DNA from 3 places in the Bacteroides graminisolvens genome. Region 1 is predicted to be linked to each of the others. Evidence: riboswitches for the same ligand, from Rfam matches in the RefSeq annotation. Region 1 holds a riboswitch; each other region holds the start of a gene.
What was found. A riboswitch is a leader RNA that binds a small molecule or an ion and turns the genes downstream of it on or off. The one in region 1 is predicted to bind cobalamin.
Positions count from the first base shown of each region.

Region 2: another riboswitch for cobalamin. It lies ahead of ACKPCE_RS11775 (TonB-dependent receptor); the one in region 1 lies ahead of ACKPCE_RS08750 (TonB-dependent receptor plug domain-containing protein).
Region 3: another riboswitch for cobalamin. It lies ahead of ACKPCE_RS09830 (uroporphyrinogen decarboxylase/cobalamine-independent methonine synthase family protein); the one in region 1 lies ahead of ACKPCE_RS08750 (TonB-dependent receptor plug domain-containing protein).

Region 1 is NZ_OY762556.1:2,119,336-2,122,592, forward strand. Features, by position in the region: gene ACKPCE_RS08750 (TonB-dependent receptor plug domain-containing protein) at 1-1,930, opposite strand, end outside; cobalamin riboswitch at 1,963-2,160, opposite strand; gene ACKPCE_RS08755 (two-component system sensor histidine kinase PhoR) at 2,197-3,257, opposite strand, start outside.
Region 2 is NZ_OY762556.1:2,763,403-2,766,659, forward strand. Features, by position in the region: gene ACKPCE_RS11765 (cob(I)yrinic acid a,c-diamide adenosyltransferase) at 1-154, opposite strand, end outside; gene ACKPCE_RS11770 (cobyrinic acid a,c-diamide synthase CobB) at 170-1,471, opposite strand; cobalamin riboswitch at 1,518-1,743, shown strand; gene ACKPCE_RS11775 (TonB-dependent receptor) at 1,843-3,257, shown strand, end outside.
Region 3 is NZ_OY762556.1:2,383,672-2,386,928, reverse strand. Features, by position in the region: gene fldA (flavodoxin FldA) at 46-555, shown strand; gene ACKPCE_RS09830 (uroporphyrinogen decarboxylase/cobalamine-independent methonine synthase family protein) at 801-1,775, opposite strand; cobalamin riboswitch at 1,831-2,037, opposite strand; gene ACKPCE_RS09825 (cation diffusion facilitator family transporter) at 2,105-3,007, opposite strand; gene ACKPCE_RS09820 (threonine/serine exporter family protein) at 3,144-3,257, shown strand, end outside.

The DNA of each region.
Region 1 (3,257 bases):
AAGACGCCAATGTGTTTGCTATCTTTGTTTCTTTACTTAACGAAACACTATGATCTTGATAACTTTCAAGTCTGTTTTCTGGTAAATTCTGTCCAAGGGTATACCTTTTGCCTACCCACAACAATGAATACGACAAATTCATCAACGGAGTTTCGATACCAAACTGCCCCGATCCTGATACCCGAGGGGTATATGCTATCTGATTCTTGTAGGTATGATTGGTTGGGTTTGTTATATCCAATGCTCTTTGATATGTATGATTACATGAAATATTGAGGCGGATATTTTCAGATGGCTGTAATACCACTTTGGTTGTTATATCAACGCCTTTGATCTCCACTTTACCAAGATTTACCATACTCCATATAAATATATTCTTTGTTGGAGTTGCAATGATCTTATCATTTATTTTGTTATAGTAACCGTCTATAGTAGCCGATAGATATGGAACAAAATGATTGATTTTTTTGCTATATGTTACTCCCATGTTGTATTGAGCAGATTTCTCTGGAGACAAGTCTCTATTTCCTATTTCTCCATAATACAAGTCGTTAAAACTTGGTTGTCTAAAGCTGTTTTTATAGAACATTCTAATGCGAAGTTCTTCCTCTTTTAACACTTTAAATGATAAACTTATATCTGGATTTATTTTTCTGTATTTTCTGTTGGCATCTTCTGTTTGAGTCCTTTCCTCGATGACTGTAGCTAGTAATGATGCTGTGAGTGTTACGCGTTCAGTAACGTATTTTCCTGCCAATGCCGTAAGCCATGCGTAACGTGTCGGTTTAGCAAAGTTGGTGAGATTGGCGTTTAAAGTACTAATGCTTCCATCTGTTGATAGTGATAACGAGACATGATTCCAACCCCTGAAAAGTACTCCGGTTGAAGCATAGTATTCTTGTTGGTAGTAAGTGTTTTCCGTTTTACCATTAATACCTTTGTAGTCAGGATCCAGATAATGTTGATAAGACCAATTCCACTTAGCAGATGCTTGTAACGCCCATCTGTTGTTTAATTCCTTCTTGTATTTGCTTTGTATAAAGACATTTTTATCCCATAAATGCTGGGAAGCATAATCGTAGTACAAGGTAGTAGCTCCGGGTAAATCACGCGAAGATTGAAAATAATAAGCTTTTAGACGTAATTGCTCTTTGTCGGATAAATTCCCAAACAATTCACTTTCTATTCGCAGATTTTCTACTTTTGTGTTTTTTCGTTTTTCTTGTGAAATGCTGTCGTTGTTATTGCCATAATGCATGGTATAGGGATATTTCCCGTCGGCCGACATCCATTCGCTATTAAAAGAGTATAGCCATTTGTCACTACTTTTGTGTTCTATTCTTAACGAAGGATTTATTAAGCCCCATGAACCTGATTTTAACGACACATAGGCATTAGTCGATTTATCTTTTTTGAACGAAGGTGTTAGCGTTTGAATATTGAGCTGTCCGGCCGATGCGAATAATCTGGCCGGCTGGAATATGTTATCAGTTTGCCCATTGCTAACGGTAAGCCTGTCAATGTTATCAAGTGAAAATCGGCCAATATCAATTTGTCCGGTTTGGCAATCGCTTATGGCCACCCCGTCATAAGAAACCACAGTGTGTTCCGCTCCTAAACTGCGGAGTGAAATCGTTTTTAGACCTCCAATGCCGCCATAGTCTTTTACTATAACACCGGCCAAATGTTTAACCGCATCTGATACCTGTAATACATTTAAACTACGTAACTCTTTTGCTGTTATAACCTGTATCGGAATGGCGGCTCTGGTTTCTCTTATTTGGTAGGGTTCTGAAATAGTTATCTCCGGAATTGCGTATATACGTGTTGTGTCAAGCTTATGCTGTTGGGCAAAGCTTGATTGAGCATACAGCGACACTAGTGCCACTATTATACCGTGAAGAAATTTACGAATCAAAAGACTATTTATTTTCATAAGCTCGTTGCTCTTTCCTCGAGAGCAGTGATTAATTACGCACGGCAGGTCTTCTGACTTGTTTCAACTGTTTGCGCCTTCCCGGATTTCCCAGTGGCTAAAGGTATTGCTAACAGCTATTTTGTGAAACTTACAGCAGCGGGACTGTTCAGGACTTTCACCTGATTCCCTTTTAATCGCATCTCTGTTAAAAGATTAGCGAACCTATGCGTTGCAAAGATATGAATAATTTAGTATTTAGTAAGAATGATGCAGCTATTTTATTTTTCTTTTGCAAGAGTGAACACAAACTCCAGGCCACCTTGCTGACTGTTTTTGGCAGAAATACTTCCTCCGTGAATGATTACTGCATTTTTAACGATGGCCAAACCCAGTCCGGTTCCACCTAACTTTCTGGAGCGGCCTTTGTCAACTCTGTAGAATCTTTCAAAGAGACGATTCAAATGCTCGGGAGATACACCTACACCAGTATCAGAGAAGCTAAAATAATAATAGTTCTCGTCTTCGCGGAAACAGTTTATGTATATCTGAATGTTACTGCCGGCATAAGCAATTGCATTGTCGGTCAGGTTTCTGAATATGGAATAAATCAATGAATAATTTCCACGAATTTGGATATTCTTTTTTAATGAGTTGATAACAGAAATTTTCCTCTCTTCAAGCTCCAATGAAACTTCATTAATTATATTATTTACGATGGCACTGATATCGACTTTTTCCATTTCAATCATACTGGCCGCTTCATCCATTCGCGTGAGAACAGAAATATCGCGTAGCAAAATTGTTAGTCTGTTGCTTTGAGCATAGCATCGTTCCAGAAATACCTTCATTTTGTCGGCTGGAATATTATCATTATTAACAATTGTTTCCAAATATCCTTGAATACTGCTCACAGGGGTTTTCAGTTCGTGTGCTATGTTTTGGGTTAGTTGTCTTTTCAGCCTAACTTGCTCTTCTTCCATTGTGATATCATTAATAGAAATTTCAAAGCTCAAGTCTTGAAATATAATGCACTCAACGGTGAATGTACGACCATTTTTGTTAATAGTTACAGACATTCTTTTCTCTTCCTTTTGTATAGGCCTGTTTTGCATTTTGCCAATAAAGTCAGTTATAACCTGTAACTCGCTGATAGTAAAGACATCCTCTGAACTTAATAAGTTGGAGTCTGATATTAAATTGGCATATTGATTAAAGAGATTATTCACTAATATCTCCTTTTTCTCTTTCGTAAATATGCCAAGTCCCTCGTGTGAAATTTGCAAGTGAGTAATTAGTTTCTCTCTCTCGATATAAAGAGCTTCCTTGGTTTCATGCAATC
Region 2 (3,257 bases), 640 kb from region 1:
GGGGTGACAGTAAAGACCGCACGATGCCCAAAACGGCATTCAGCTCGTCCAGACAGCCATTGGCTTCAATGCGAATATCATCCTTCTCAACCCGGGTGCCACCGTGAATTCCGGTGCGTCCCTTATCGCCTCCTTTGGTGTATATCTTGCTCATTTTATGCAGATTAGGTTATTTCCATAAATCGAAAATGCACTGCTCGCCCCAGTACAGGTGCGTGTAGCCGGCGATAACGTTTTTGTAGCGTATCAGCGCTGTGTCTACCGGCGTGTTTCGGGCCGAATAAAGCTGGCAGTCACTCTCCATGGGGTTGCGCAGGCTTGAATAGTGAAACTCATGTCCGCGCCATGTTACGCCGTTGTACTCGCCCATCCGGTAGCCCAAGTGAAGTTTCATGTTCTCCATGGTGGCTTCCTGGTCTAAAACCCCCGCCATGGGGTACGAAATGCCATCCATGCCCGTTATGGAGTTGCACAGGTACATCATCCCTCCGCACTCAGCCAAAACCCGTCCGCCCGAAAGCGCGTAATCCCTAATGGACTGAATCATGCTTTTATTTGCGCTCAGTGGGCTTAAAAAGAATTCCGGGTATCCTCCTGGCAGATAGAGGAGATCTGCGCTTAGAGGAACGGAAAAGTGCCTTAGCGGGCTAAAGAACTCCACGCTACCATATTCTTTTAGCTGATTTATGTTTTCCTGATAGGTAAAATTGAAAGCTTCGTCATGCGCTACGGCAATTTTAAGTTTTCGGGGAGAACATGACGAAACGGGTGCGTATATGGGCTGTACGTTTTCCGTCTCTTTGCTGCAAATATTTAACAAATCATCTACCTGTATGTACTGTTCTATTGATGCGGCAATGCGGTCGGCAAACTCCTCGAAACGGAATTTTTCATCGAGTGTAAGGCCCAAATGACGCGACGGAATCTCAATGTCTTTTTGTCTCGGAAGGTACCCGAAGCAATGAACCCCTGCATCGGTACAGGCTTGTTTCAGGTAGCTGAAATGGCTTTCACCGGCTACTTGGTTAAAGATGACTCCGGCAATGCGCACCGTCGGATTGAAATGTTTGTATCCGTAAAGTATAGGAGCTACCGAGTAAGCCATGGAGCGGGCATTGAGAACCAGTACCACGGGAATTTGGAGCAGGGAGGCAATGGCAGCACTACTACCCTTCATACCATCGTATCCGTCGAACAACCCCATCACTCCTTCCGTGAGGCAAACATCGGCTTTGGCTCCGTAACGGCTGTAAAGCTCGCGCACATGTTCCTCGGAAGCCATCCATGTATCCAGATTCACCGAAGGGCATCCCGCAGCTAGTGCATGGTGCTGGGTGTCAATGTAATCGGGACCGCATTTAAACGGTTGCACCGCATACCCCCGTTTACTCAAAAGCCTGAGCAAACCCAGCGTGAGCGTTGTTTTTCCGCTGCCCGAAGAAGCGGCACCTATCAATATATGGGCATTCATTTGGTCTATCAATTTGAATTAATAAGATGCAAATATAAAATAAATTAATAACTTTGCGGCGCTTTGGTGATGTAACGAACATCCTGTTTGCTACATAAAAGGGAATCCGGTGAGAGTCCGGAGCAGTGCCCGCTACTGTAATCCCCTGCCCTTACGGGGCATCACCTGAAGAGCTTACTCGCTCACATGCCACTGTTTCTTATTGCATAATGAAACGGGAAGGCGCTCTTCAAGGGGAAAGTCAGGAAACCTGCCAGGCAATATAATGAATACAGCAATCCCGGGGTCAGGAATGCTATTTATTAACTACTTATCATATATCAATGAGGAAAAAATGCCTGCTTGCAATCCTTGTAGAAGGTTGCATTGTTATGAATTCGTTCGCGCAAGTAACGCTGAGCGGAAAAGTGATTGACGCAGAAAACGGACTACCCGTGAGGGGTGCCAACGTTCGTTTGGAACAAACTACTATCGGTTGTGCTACCAATGCCAAAGGAGAATTCACTCTCAGTAATGTGAAAGAAGGGGAACAAGTGCTCAGGGTGAGCTGCTTAAACTATGCTCCGCTTAGTCGGAAAATATCGGGCAGCAACTCCAATCTGGTACTAAAGTTGAAGAACGCGTACATCAACCTCGATCAGGTGGTTGTTACGGGTACCGGTACGCATCACAAGTTAAAGGACACTCCCGTACCCATTGAAGTGATGAGTGCCGCCGACATCAAGAAAGCCGGAATCACCGATTTTCAAACGGCCATGACCATGCTTCAGCCTTCGCTTTCTTTTTCAACCAATGCCATGGGGTCTTACCTGATGATGAACGGATTGAGCAACAAATACGTGCTCATTCTGGTGAATGGTAAGAAGCTGACGGGTGATACATCGAACAACATCGACCTGAGTCAGATCAACATGAACAACGTGAAGCGCATAGAGGTTTTGAAAGGAGCTGCTTCTGCTCTTTACGGCTCCGATGCCATTGCCGGGGTAATCAACATCATTACAGACAACCCCAAGAATTTGATTACCGTTACTTCGAATACGAAGATGGAGGAGCGCGGGCAGTTTACGCAGGGTGTCAATGTAGATGTTAACACCGGAAACTTCGGATCGTTCACTTCATACACCCGTCAGCAGTCGGATAGCTGGAAGCTGAGTTCGTACGACGAGGATGGTAACCTGACGGATAAGTTACCCGTGAATGCTTTTTATTCCGATGTGATTAATCAGAAATTTACCTACTCGCCTACCGCGGCTTTATCCATGTATGCCGAAGGCGGATACTATGACCGGATGACGAAGCGTCCCGTCAGTGCTTACACCTACAACATGAAATACGATGCGTACAATTTGGGTGCCGGTGCCAAATATTTACTGGGTAACTCATCATACCTCAGCTTGGATCTGACTAAAAACAACTACGTGTCATACTATAAATACCTCAAGGAGTCGGGCAATTTTAAGGAGGGTGATGAGAGCATGACCAAGAAACAAAACTACTACAACGCCAATTTGAAAGGAGTTTTCAAACATTCGGATGCTTTTAAAAGCATTGTGGGATTGGAGTATGTTACCGACGAGTTGAAGCGTCCCGATGCGAGTGTTGACGAAAGCGTATATACCGCTGCGGCTTTCTGGCAGGAAGAAATCAATATACTAAAGAACCTGCAGGCCATTGTGGGACTTCGTTATTCGCACCACGAAACTGCGGGCAACGGCTTTACTCCCAAGGCTTCGTTGATGTATAGTCTGGGCGACTTTAATTTCAGGGCTTCATACGCAGCGGG
Region 3 (3,257 bases), 260 kb from region 1:
TTTGGCCATATATTTGCACATAACAAAATCAATTAAAAAGTAGTTATGAGTAAAATAGGTATATTTTATGGTTCCACTACAGGAACTACAGAAGATGTGGCACGTAAAATCGCAGCAAAATTGGGCGTTGAAAAGTCTGATTTACACGATGCAGCCAAGATTTCGGAAGAGTTAGTTAACAAATATGATGTGTTGGTTTTAGGATCGGCCACATGGGGTGACGGTGAACTGCAAGACGACTGGTACGATGGTGTTAAAGTACTGAAAGCGGCCGGTATTTCTCACAAGTTCGTTGCGTTATTTGGTTGTGGTGATTCTGATTCATACAGTGACACATTCTGCAACGGCATGGGTAATCTATACGAAGAACTAAAAGAAACCGGTTGTACATTCTGCGGAAGAACTGAAACAGACGGTTATACGTTTGATTCTTCAATTTCTGTAGTCGACGGCAAATTCGTAGGTCTGGCTCTTGATGAAGTTAATCAGGACGATTTGACCGATCAGCGTATTGACAACTGGATTGAAAAGTTGAAAACAGAATGCCTTAACTAAACATTCATAATAGATATAACCGTTATACATTTCGTCAAAGTTATAGTTGTTTTTCTTATTTAACTTGTATTTTTTTCAAAGAGTGCCCTTAAACAAGGCACTCTTTTTTGATTGTATGAAAGAGTAAACAGACTTTTTTCGGGCTGCCCGAGAAAGATTAAAGCCCGATCGAATCACTTCGCCCGGGCTTCCTAAATAAACTTGGCAGAGTTTATTTCTTAGAAAATATACTAGTTATAAAGAAATCATTCGGTCTGGCCCCACAGCTTTTTAGCAGCTATCATGGCCATGTCAATGGTAGTCCATTGTTTCTTAAGCGCGGTTTCATACCCCTCATTGGGCAATACCTGCGCATTAGGCACACATAAACTTAACCTGTTTAGTGCAATATAAGGTGTTACTTCGTCTATCTTTTCATAGATCTCATCCAGCTCATCGGGCATCGGATAATGTGACGGAATAAATCCGAATGTAGCTTTCTGTTCTTTGATGAACCACAGCAGACTTGTACGCCCGCAACATTCATCATCATAATCCAAGAAAAAAGCCTTCACTCCTCTTATCGCCGATAACATATCGACAGAAGCATGAAATGAAACATACAAATCAGCCGGAATTGCTTCCAAAACCAAATTATTCAAGGCAATACCCTCTTCACAGACACTCCTCGAAGAATCATCAAACTGTATGTACCGACATCCCGAATCATACAATTTCTGAATCAATTTACAGTAGCTTGCACTTATATCTGAGACTAACAATTCTCTGTCTTCATAAAAAACGTCCAACTGCTCAGCATCTGTTTTCAACACTTCAGACAACAAAAGTGAAGGTGCCGGCAAAACCTGTTTGGCAATTACATCTCCCCCGGTGACGCCCGTCAGAAACATGAAATCATCGATAACAGGATGGTGATGAAAATCAATTCTTCCGTTCAGACAAATACCGGTCTTCTTAGCGTTTACGGGTTGTACACCTTCAAAACTCCACATAAAGTCAAGCGGCCACATGGCATTACGAAAACGCCCGTCTGTAACTACTTGTAATCCCGCCGACTTAAGTCGTTCTACCAGATTGCGGATTTCAGCATCTTCCATAGCACGTAATGTAACCAAAGAAATCTGCTCATTCCGATATTGCTCGCGAGCTTCTTTCAACGCCTGAGGCAAAAGAAACGCACCTGCAATGTCAATCTTGAACGGAGGCCTGATGTTTTCCATACGTAAAATATTAAATTGATTTTATCTTGTACTATACTCTTAACCCACGAAGAATATAGACTTCAAACAGATGGCAGGTCTTCTGACTTAGCTTCCGTTTTGATAAACCTTCCCGGCTAAGGCCAGTGGTTAAAGGGGTATTAATTATCAAAACGTTGAAAATAAAGCTTCACAGCAGCGGGACTGTCCGGGATTTACACCCGATTCCCTTTTAATTACCGCTACCGAAAAGTAGCGATAAACCATTCATGAATGCAAATATATGGAAAAGAATGAATAAGCAAAGCAATCTGTTGTTAATTAACACAAATAGCTGGTAGAATGTATTTTTAACATTTGTGCTCCGAACAAGAGTTTTCTACATCTTCAAACTCCAATGTCACGTGCCTGATTCCGGAGTTCAACAAGATGGTTTTCACCTCTTTCTTCACCACTTCGAGTACGCTAAAGTTTTCAATAACAATGTGTGCAGTCAGCGCCGTTTCCGTTGTACTTATGGCCCAGATGTGCAAGTGGTGGCATTCTACAACATCAGCGACTTCCATAATTTGCTCTCTGATTTTCTCTCCGTCAGTTCCTACCGGAACTCCGTCGAGCGACAGCCTAATGCTATCATGCAACAAAGACCAGGTAGAATAAATAATAATACAGGCAATGACAACACCAATGAGGGGATCTATGATGGACCAGCCGGTGTATGAAATAAGTATCCCCGAGAAAACAACTCCTACGGAAACCAACGCATCGGCAGCCATGTGCATGTAAGCTCCCTTCACATTCAAATCTTTATCCTTGTCTTTCATAAACAACCAGGCAGTTATTCCGTTGATAAACACACCCACACCGGCCGTCCAAGCAATAGCCACACCCTCTACAGGTTGCGGATTAACAAGTTTGCCCAAGCTTTCGCCCAGAATAATACCAACGGCAATCAACAAAATAATAGCATTCAACAAGGAAACAAGCACCGTACTCTTTTTATATCCGTACGTGTATCTTCCATTCGGTGCGATTTGCGCCAGACGAAAAGCAAGCATAGCCAGAATCAAACTAGCTACATCACTCAGATTATGTCCCGCATCAGATATAAGTCCCAGCGAATTATAATAGATTCCAATGCTAAACTCAGCAATGACAAAAGCAATGTTAAGTCCGATACCAATCAAAAACAACTTATTTAAAGACGTGATCACGGTAGTATGATCATGATGGTGGTGATGTTCGTGTTCCATCAGACAAATTATTAGTTATTCAATGCTACAAAGATAACTTTATCTTAAAACATATCAAATACCTAGAAGTATGTATATCAACTTCGTTTTTTTTGTAACTTTGCGGCCTGAACTGATATTTCACATTTATTTTTGTATGGACATTCACCACGAACTGAAAGAACTATCCAAGTTTTTGTCCGATTACTCCACCTCCTTAATGGCTGTAGGTGTGCAAACTTCGCGTGTTGTGAGAAATACCACCCGAATT